Regions from separate parts of the Romboutsia sp. LXY-2 genome, predicted to be linked through region 2. Evidence: riboswitches for the same ligand, from Rfam matches in the RefSeq annotation. Region 2 holds a riboswitch; the other holds the start of a gene.
The links. A riboswitch is a leader RNA that binds a small molecule or an ion and turns the genes downstream of it on or off. The one in region 2 is predicted to bind cyclic di-GMP.

Region 1 (4,837 bases), on a different contig from region 2:
TAAAGACGCTTTACTTTAAAAGAGTAACAGTGTCTTTTTTTATCAGAATTATAGTTCATTATTGATTAGGATAACGTTATCAATAATTAAGTTAAGATATCCACCATTTTTAATATGAAAATGCATCTTAATGATTAAAATTTGATTTAATAGCTGTGGATTATACAAAGTTATTAACAAGTAAGTTTAGCATACCATTATATTAAAATAACTGAAAAAATAATACTTTCAGCAATCTAATCTATCTTAAAATAAAAACTTCTCTTTCCATAATATAGGTAAGAGAAGTTTTTTTGCGATAAATTAAATTATATATTTTAAGAATTTTTTTTACATTTTCTACAGATACCATTAAAAATGATGTCGTAGGAAGTAATAGATATGTTTTCTTCTTCTGAAACAGAATTAATAAACTTATCTATTGTATCTGACTCAAGGTCATAAATCTCACCGCAACTATTACAAATTAGATGAGCGTGTGAACTTACATTTTTATCAAACCTATCAGGTTGATTAGGCATGCTAACCTTACTTATAAAGCCATTGTCAACTAATTGAGCTAAATTTCTATACACAGTTCCTAAACTTAATTCAGGGTTATCTTTTTTTAGATGATTATAAATAAAATCAGCTGTAGGATGTATATCACTCTCAAGTATTGTATCCAGAATTAGTTTTCGTTGTTTTGAGAACTTCATAACATTCCTCCTTTAGAATAATAATAGTAATTATTATTAATATTATTCTAAAAAAATATACCCTGATTGTCAATTATTATTGTATGGTAAGTTTAGGAATACATATTAATACAATTAGAATTTTTCAGATTTTACTTCAAAGTATGATTGAGGATGGTCGCATACTGGACATTTTGCTAATGCTTTAGGTCCTACGTGAACATGGCCACAGTTCATACATCTCCATTCAACTGATTCTTCTTTAGCAAATACTTTTTCTTCCTGAACATTCTTTAATAGTTCTAAGTATCTTTCTTCGTGTTGCTTTTCGATTTTACCAACAGCTCTTAATAAGAATGCTATTTGAGTGAATCCTTCTTCTTCTGCATCTTTAGCAAATTGCTCATACATATCAACCCACTCGTAGTTTTCACCACTAGCAGCATCTTTTAAATTTTCTTCAGTAGTAGGAATACCTTCATGTAATAGCTTAAACCACATTTTTGCATGAGCCATTTCATTATGAGCAGTTTCTTCGAATACTGCAGCTATTTTGTTGTAACCTTCTTTTTTAGCTTGAGAAGCATAGTAAGTATACTTGTTTCTAGCTTGAGATTCACCTGCAAAAGCGGCCATTAAGTTTTGTTCTGTTTTAGTTCCTTTTAAATTCATAGTTAATACCTCCTGAGTAATAGTAGTAATGATTACTATTATTATATTAACCATCTTTAGATTTATTGTCAACAATTTTTTATGATAGGTTAGAAACTTTTAAATATTGTGCAAGATCAATATAGATTTATTTATGAACCTAGTAACATAGAATTAATAATGTTAATATTTAAATATAGATATATAGAAAGGGTGAATATTATGATTAGAGAATTAGAAAATAAAGATATAGATAAAATAATGGAAATATGGCTAGAAAGTACTATAGAAGCTCATAAATTCATGAAAAAACAATATTGGGAGATTAACTATGATACTGTAAAAAATGTGTACATACCAATATCGAATACTTTTGTATATGAAGAGGATGATATTATAAAAGGATTTATAAGTGTTATAAATAATGAGTTTATTGGTGCTTTATTCGTTGATATAGAATCACAAGGGAAGGGCATAGGTAAATGTTTAATAAATTACACATTAGCAAGATATAAAAAATTAAATTTAGCAGTATATAAGGATAATTATAAATCAGTTAAGTTTTATATTAATAGAGGATTTAAGATAATTAAAGAACAAAATAATGAAGACTCGGGATATATAGAATATATTATGGAAAGCACACTCTAATAAAGTGTGTTTTTATACTTTTGATATAATAAGTAACAAGGATATAGAATGATGGAAATAAATTGGAAAATAAATTTCGATACTAGTTATTATAGATTACCTACAGATACAGAATACCATACAAATAAATTTTAGGTGATATATATGTATACAACTATTAGTATGAGTAATTGATATATAATTATCTTAGGGGGCTAATTATATAAAAAGGAGAGAAATTAAATGGGGAAAGATAAGTTTATTAGAATCTTATTAATTACTGTAGGAATTATATTATCAATTATAGGAATCAATGGATTCTTGGCTCCGGCAAATTTACTTAGTAATGGTTTTGCCGGAATAGCAGTTCTTGTAGACTATATGTACAATATTAATATGGGTATTTTTATATTCGTAATAAATATACCTATATTTTTATATTCTAGAAAATATGTAGATAAGGAGTTTTTCTACAGTAGCTTAATAAATATGATTATATATTCTATAGCACTAGGATTTACACAAGATTTATTTGCATTTATAAATATCGATGATATTATGATGCAATCAATATTTGGAGGAGTTTTTGTAGGTATAGGATTAGGATTAATTTTTAAAGCTAATGCATCTTTAGGTGGAATGGATATTGTTACAGCTATTTTAAAAATAAAGTATGATATACCTATAGGATTAACATTTTTATTAATAAACACATTAATAGTGTGTGCTGGTGGGATGATATTTGGTGTTAGGCTGGCTATGTACACTATAGTATCTATGTACATAACGTCTGTAACATTAGAAGCTGCAAAAAATTGCTTTAATAAACAGAAATCTATTTTGCTTATATCAGATAAATATGAAGAAATAGCTGAAGCCATAATGACTAAGATACATAGAGGAGTTACTTTCTTAGAAGCTGAAGGTGCGTATACGAATAATAAAAAGAAGTTAATTTATTGTATAGTATCATCGAATCAAGTTATTAAGGTAAAAGAATTAATATATGAAACTGATGAAAATGCATTTGTATCTATTAATAATGTAGATGAAGTAAGAGGTGGAGGGTTTAAAGTAAAAGCGCTATAGATGAATAAAAGACACTAGTTAATTGGAGAAAGAAGAATTTATAAGAAAATTTGAAAAAAAATAAGTAAGAAATCATACCAATTATTTACAAAGTGCCTTAGGACTGATATAATCAATTACATCATTAAGTACAATTTTACACATAGAAACGTTGAAGCATACTCTTAATATGGGCACCTTGAGTATGTTGAGTTAGTGATGCAACCGGCTATGATTTTTAATCATAGTCTTTTTTTGTTTTAAATATAATTCATTTAACTATGAAATAAACACTAGGCAAAAAAAGACTATAAAAATTAAAATCAATGGAGGGAACAGAAATGAGTAAAAGGAATGGTGTAAAAAGGTTATTATGTTTTATATTTGCATTTATATACCTAGTATACAACTTTAATCCTGGCCTAGTTTTTGCTACAGAGACCAGTAGTCATATGTCAGTAAATATTACTACTGATTCTCAAAAGGTAGAATCAGGTTCATATGTGAAATTTAAAGTTGATTACAACATCAATAACAATGGAGCATTAAAAGAAGGGGACTATATGGAAGTCCAAATTCCTAAAGGACTTGAAAATGTACAAATTGGATGGGAAGGAAATAAGCATTTCAAAGAAATACAGAAAGTATCTGATAGGGTGTATAGACTTGTATTTGGACAGAATGTTAGGTTAGGCTTTCAAGGATACTTTGGATTAGGGGCCATGGCGAGGAATAATACAAACTACGATATCGATGCTACGGTAACTGTATCCCAAGGAGATATAAAATCTAGTAGCACCATAACAATAAGCCCTGAAAGACATGGGGAAGTAGGTACAGAAAATAGAGTTTTAATTAAATATGCACCGACAAATCCTAAGAATAATTACTACACACAAGTAGCTGCACAACGCGGAGAAATTAAACCAGGTTGCAAGACGGTTGATTTCGTAATAGAAGTAAATACTAAAAATGGTTGTTTAGATAAGGTAATTGTAAGTGACCAATTACCTTATGGTATGGAATTAGTAGAAGATTCACTTAAAATTAAAAGGTATTATAACGGTCCTTATGGCATGCAAATAAAAGATGCTAGAGATAAAGTAAAGGATATAAAAAAGTCAAAAGATAATTTTCTCGTTGATTTAGGAAATTTAAATTATGATAACTTAATAACTAAATCTGACACTAATATGTATAGAATAGAATATACAGTAAAAATTTTAGATGATACAATGGAACTTTTGAATACAGCAAAAATAGATTATACAGAAAATGGAGTCAGATTAACTGGAAAAGAAGAATTTGAAGTAATTCCATTTGATTATTCTGGATCTACTATTGGATATAAAAAAGTAGATAGAAACTTTATAGAGCATAATGATCCTAATCAAATCGTTACATATACTATAGTATTTGAAAATAGCAATAGATTTGATAAAGGTGGAATAAATATATTTGATAAATTACATGGAGATGTTAAATATGTTTCAAGTGAAGAGACAGATTACTTTGATGTAAATTATGATGAGAAAACACACATTGTTAATATAACTAATAAAAAAGCATTAGAAGAAAATGTTAGACAAGAAATAAAAATAGTAACAGATTTTTCAAATGTAAAACCTGGGACGACTGTTTCAAATACTCTTTACAATCAAGACGGTAATAGAGTAAGTAACACAGTTAAAACAGAAAAAGAGGAAACACCTTTAGTGCCAGAGGAACCGACGAAACCGGAAGTACCAGTTGATCCAACGAAGCCGGAAGTACCAGTTGATCCAACGAAACCGGAAGTGCCAGTTGATCCA
Region 2 (4,837 bases):
ACAGTTGTCTTAAGTCCATCACTTATTATCTCTGGTGCATTGTTAGATATTTTGTTTAATATGATTTTATACTCCTCAGCATTTTTAAGGCTATTGTCTATTTTTATATCTATATAGTAATCTGTTGATTTTTTAAATAATCTTGATATTGTAGTTAATTTTATTTTATAAATAGTGAAGTTATCTTCTTCATAAGAACTTAAGATAGAAGGACTTAAACTTTTAATATCGTTGATAAATAATCTAAAGTCTTCTACATCTACATCTTTTACTTCTAGCTCAACAGGTAAATCTTCACTTCCTTCTCCAGTAACAGGAGTTAACACATTTAGGTCTATTAAATCTTTTAATCCTTTCGGTATTGAGCTTTCATTTTCAAAATCTACTATTTCAATTTGAAAGCTATCTGACTTATCACTTCCATCTACAGTTGAAGCTGTAATAGTTATTTTACCTTCTTTGTTTCCTATTATCTTTGCCGTGCTTCCTTTTACTTCTAATTTAGCTATGTCATTGTCACTCAATGACCAAACTATGTCTTTATTGTCTGCATCATTGCTTACTGTTGCTGTTACTTCATTACTAGCTTTAGTATATATTTTATCAAATTTATTACTTATTTTAATATTTTGTGCTAGTACTACATCACTACTAACATTTACTTCTATAGTCTTTGTAGTTTTTAATCCTTTGCTATCACTAACGCTATATGTTACCTTGTAGCTTCCTACTTCACTAGTATTTACGGTGTTTTCTTCTACAAGAATATTCGAATTAAGGTTTCCATCTTCCTTATCATTTGCAGTCACTCCATCTAAAGGATTAAATTCTCTTCCTTGTTTAATAGTTTTATCATTGGCATATATTGCTGGAGCTTTGTTTGCTATTACATTTATTACTACTTCTTCTTTCGCTTCATTACCATACATATCTATTGCAGTATAAGTTAAGTTATATGTAGTATCATTATCAGGGTCTAAATTAAGCTCCTTATCACTGTCTACTTTTACTTCAAGTTCTCTACCTTTTGCATCTACAGCTTTTACATTTTCTAAAGGATTATATACATCACCTGCATTTAAAGTTATTTCTTTTTCTAAAGGCTTGTTATCTTTAGTTATAGTAGGCAAGTCTGTTATTTTATCATAATCTACATTATTTCCGTAATTATTATCAATTCCAAGCTCAAAAATACCGACTGTGTCACTTTTATTTTTTAATGCTGCAGATATATTTGTAGAACGCATATCTGCAAATACTACAGTTTGCATCTGCACCGCTATAAGCGTTACTGCAAGTATCCTTGATATTTTTTTCTTCATACTTACTCTCCTTTTGTTTTTTACGCAATATAAAAGACACTTTAGTACATGCCAAAAGTGCCCTTTGATTTTATAACAAAAGATAGTTCGTCTCTTGGCAACTGGCTGACATAGTCCTAAGACCTTAGCCCCTGTAGCTTTGCGTCATTAGATTTCTCTAATTTTGCCTATATTTTTTGTCTTTCTATTAGTGTCTTAATATATATCGTCCCTATACGTTTTAGTTTTATGCTTATTTCATAATTATACCAATTTATGTTATATAAAAACAGTTTTTATGTGAAATTTTATCGAAAAATGTTTTGTACATTATATTTATAAATATTAAATATATTTTTATAAGGAGGTGTTTAAATGTGGAATAAAAAAGATTATACAATAGCTGTACTTTACAGTATTATTTTATTTTTAGTAAGTATTTTTTTAATAGTAATTTCTTTTAGATTATTTTTCTCTATACTACATACTTTTATATATCTTTCTGGACTTATATCAATAGTAATAATGATATTGATTTTTATTGCAATAATCGGATTTTTTATAAGGCATGTGTTAGGAGCTATCTTTCATCATAAAAGGACTTTTGTATCAAATATAGATAAGTTAAATTTACTAATTTCAATAGAAATACATATAATCCAAGGGTTGTTGGTTGTCGCTGCATTACTATTTGGAATTAATTTATTTATATAATAGTTTATTTTTAATTAATTTAAAGCTATTCTTTGAGCAATTCATAAATTTAAATATAAGATGCTAAGTTTTAATCATAATTAAAGCTTGGCATCTTATATTTTCTAATTAATTATTTATTTTTATATTTATTTTCTTTAGAATAGACTATCTCCAATCTTAGTTAGCATGTCTATTCCTTTTATCTCTTTATCATACATAGGCACTCTAACAACCTCAGATTCCTTGAAGTCATCTTTTATTTCACCTAAATATTTTTCCTGCATATTTCTTCTATTCCTAAAGAATGGCGTAGTTGCTTGTTCCTCTGGTATTATAAGGTTTGCTATAACCATCCCTGTTTCTATTCCTACAGTTTTTAACTCTTCACTAGCTCTATATGCTTCTATTATAGGAGTTTTTTCAGGATACATTACAAAACTAAAAGTAGTTTTATTTTTATCCTTCATAGTAGCTATAACTCTATCAAATTTTTCTTTTTGCTTTTTATCTTCTTCACTTATCTGTGCAGTAACTCCTGCCTTCATTTGGATTTGTTTAGACCAATCCATAGGAAGTTCTAATAGTCTTAAGGTATGACCTGTTGGAGCTGTATCAAATACTATTACATCATACTCTTCCTCAGATGCATATGATATAAACTTTTGGAAAGCTGCCATTTCCTCAGTACATGGAGAGTTTAATTCTTCTTCCATAGTAGCTATTGTTGGTCCACTAAACTTTGATTTTGCATCTTTTAATACCATTTCTTTATATTCTTCAAAAGCAACCTTTGGATCTATTTTAGCTGCATATAAATTTGGGCACCCATCTACTTGTGCTGGATTATCTTTAATAGGTTTATCTAATACTTTTCCTATATGAGCTGCGGGGTCTGTTGTAAGTAAAAGTGTTTTAAAGCCTTCATTAGCTGCTTTGACAGCTGTAATACAAGCCATTACAGTTTTTCCAACTCCGCCTTTTCCTGAGAAAAATATATTTCTAACTGAGTTTTCTTTCGGTATTATTAATTTTTTGGCTTCTTCATTTTTTTCTATTTTTATATCATCAATATTTTTGTACTCTACCTTATTAGTTTTTTGTGGCTTATTACCTTCAAATAGTATAGAAGCACTTACTCTAAATCTATCTACACCTTTAAGTTCGCTATCAAATAACTCCATAGTATCTATAGGTAACTTATCAAAAATACCTTTAGCCTTAGATAAATATCCTTGTTGCATTTCATATCTAGATTTAAAGAAAGGTATAACTGCTTCACCTTCTGGTATAAATCCATTGATGATGACCTTTGTAGTACTTATACCAAGCTCTTTTAGTTCATGTGATGCTCTTATAGTTTCATCTAGTGAAGTTTGTTCTGGTTGCATAACAAATATAAAATCTGTTTGAGATGTATCTCTAAGTTTTGCTATAGCTCTATCAAACTTATCTTTGCTATCTTGTATCATAGATACTGGTCCCATACAAGTTTGACCACTGCCCTGAGCACTTTCTTCTATATGTTTTGACCAATCTATTGGAAGTTCTAAAAGTCTTATTGTGTGACCTGTAGGTGCTGTGTCAAATATTATAATGTCATATTCATCTATCTCCATAAAGTCAATGAATCTATCAAATGAAGCCATTTCTTCAGTACAAGGTCCACTTAATTGTTCATCTGCTATTCTTATCATTTCTTCATCAAATATATCTCTCATAGGAGCTAGTAAATTTTCTTTATATTCATTGGTTGCTTCATCTGGATCTATTTCCATAGCATAAAGATTATCTATATTATTAATTTTAGTTATTTTATGACCTATTTCTTGCTCAAAAACATCTGATAAATTAGCTGCTGGATCTGTTGTTACTATTAAAGTTTTTAAACCCTTATCAGCATTGTATACTCCTGTTGTACATGCCATTGAAGTTTTTCCAACTCCACCTTTTCCTGAGAAAAATAAGAACTGTGTCAATCTACTCACCTCTTAAGTTTGATTTTAATTCTTCTAATGTTGGGTATTCTCCACTTTTTATTACCTTTCCATCTAATACTGTTATTGGAAGTATTTTTTGACCATGCTCTCTTACAAGTTTTCCTACTTCCATATTAGTCATAAACTTCATAGAGTGAGTTTGTGGTTGATATCTTTCAATAACTATTCCTTCAAATTCATTTTTTACAACTTCTATATCTTCACTTACTTTAACTAACTTTTCGTCTACACTAGGACCACATATCCCTGTAGAACAACACATTGTAGGTTCAAATATCTCTATTTTCATAATAATTCTCCTTATAGTTTAATTTATATAATTATAGGAAGCCTCGCCTAACACAATGTTAAATTTTGACTTCCCATGATTAGTTAATTATATTTTGATATTTACTTTGCAAACCAGTGTCTAGTTTTATTTGCTATTGCAACAAGTGCAAGCATTACTGGAACTTCAACTAAAACCCCAACAACAGTAGCAAGTGCCGCACCTGAGTTAAGTCCAAATAAGCTAATCGCAACTGCAACTGCAAGTTCAAAGAAATTACTAGCACCTATCATAGCACCAGGTGCCGCTATATCATGTGGTAACTTCCATGCCTTAGCCCATAAGTATGCAACAAAGAATATAAAGAATGTTTGTATTGTAAGTGGTATAGCTATTAATACAATGTGCACTGGGTTATCTATTATCTTTTGCCCTTGGAAAGCAAATAATATTACTAGTGTTAATAATAAACCAACTACAGTTATTCCATTAAACTTAGCTAAAAATACATTTTCAAAGTAATCTAAGCCTTTTTTCTTTATTATCATAGTTCTTGAGAAGTATCCTGCAACAAA

Region 1: linked by a shared signal. The riboswitch ahead of ACI48P_RS15930 (hypothetical protein) and the one ahead of ACI48P_RS16630 (immunoglobulin-like domain-containing protein) in region 2 are both predicted to bind cyclic di-GMP.

Annotation. Positions count from the first base shown of each region.
Region 1 covers NZ_JBKFGI010000009.1:94,806-99,642, forward strand. Annotated here, with positions in the region: gene ACI48P_RS15910 (Fur family transcriptional regulator) at 318-698, opposite strand; gene rbr (rubrerythrin) at 813-1,349, opposite strand; gene ACI48P_RS15920 (N-acetyltransferase) at 1,551-1,979, shown strand; gene ACI48P_RS15925 (YitT family protein) at 2,202-3,047, shown strand; cyclic di-GMP riboswitch class II at 3,183-3,266, shown strand; partial or broken gene ACI48P_RS15930 (hypothetical protein) at 3,368-4,837, shown strand, end outside.
Region 2 covers NZ_JBKFGI010000011.1:131,043-135,879, forward strand. Annotated here, with positions in the region: gene ACI48P_RS16630 (immunoglobulin-like domain-containing protein) at 1-1,322, opposite strand, end outside; cyclic di-GMP riboswitch class I at 1,416-1,500, opposite strand; gene ACI48P_RS16635 (hypothetical protein) at 1,677-2,015, shown strand; gene ACI48P_RS16640 (TRC40/GET3/ArsA family transport-energizing ATPase) at 2,153-3,973, opposite strand; gene arsD (arsenite efflux transporter metallochaperone ArsD) at 3,975-4,283, opposite strand; gene arsB (ACR3 family arsenite efflux transporter) at 4,385-4,837, opposite strand, start outside.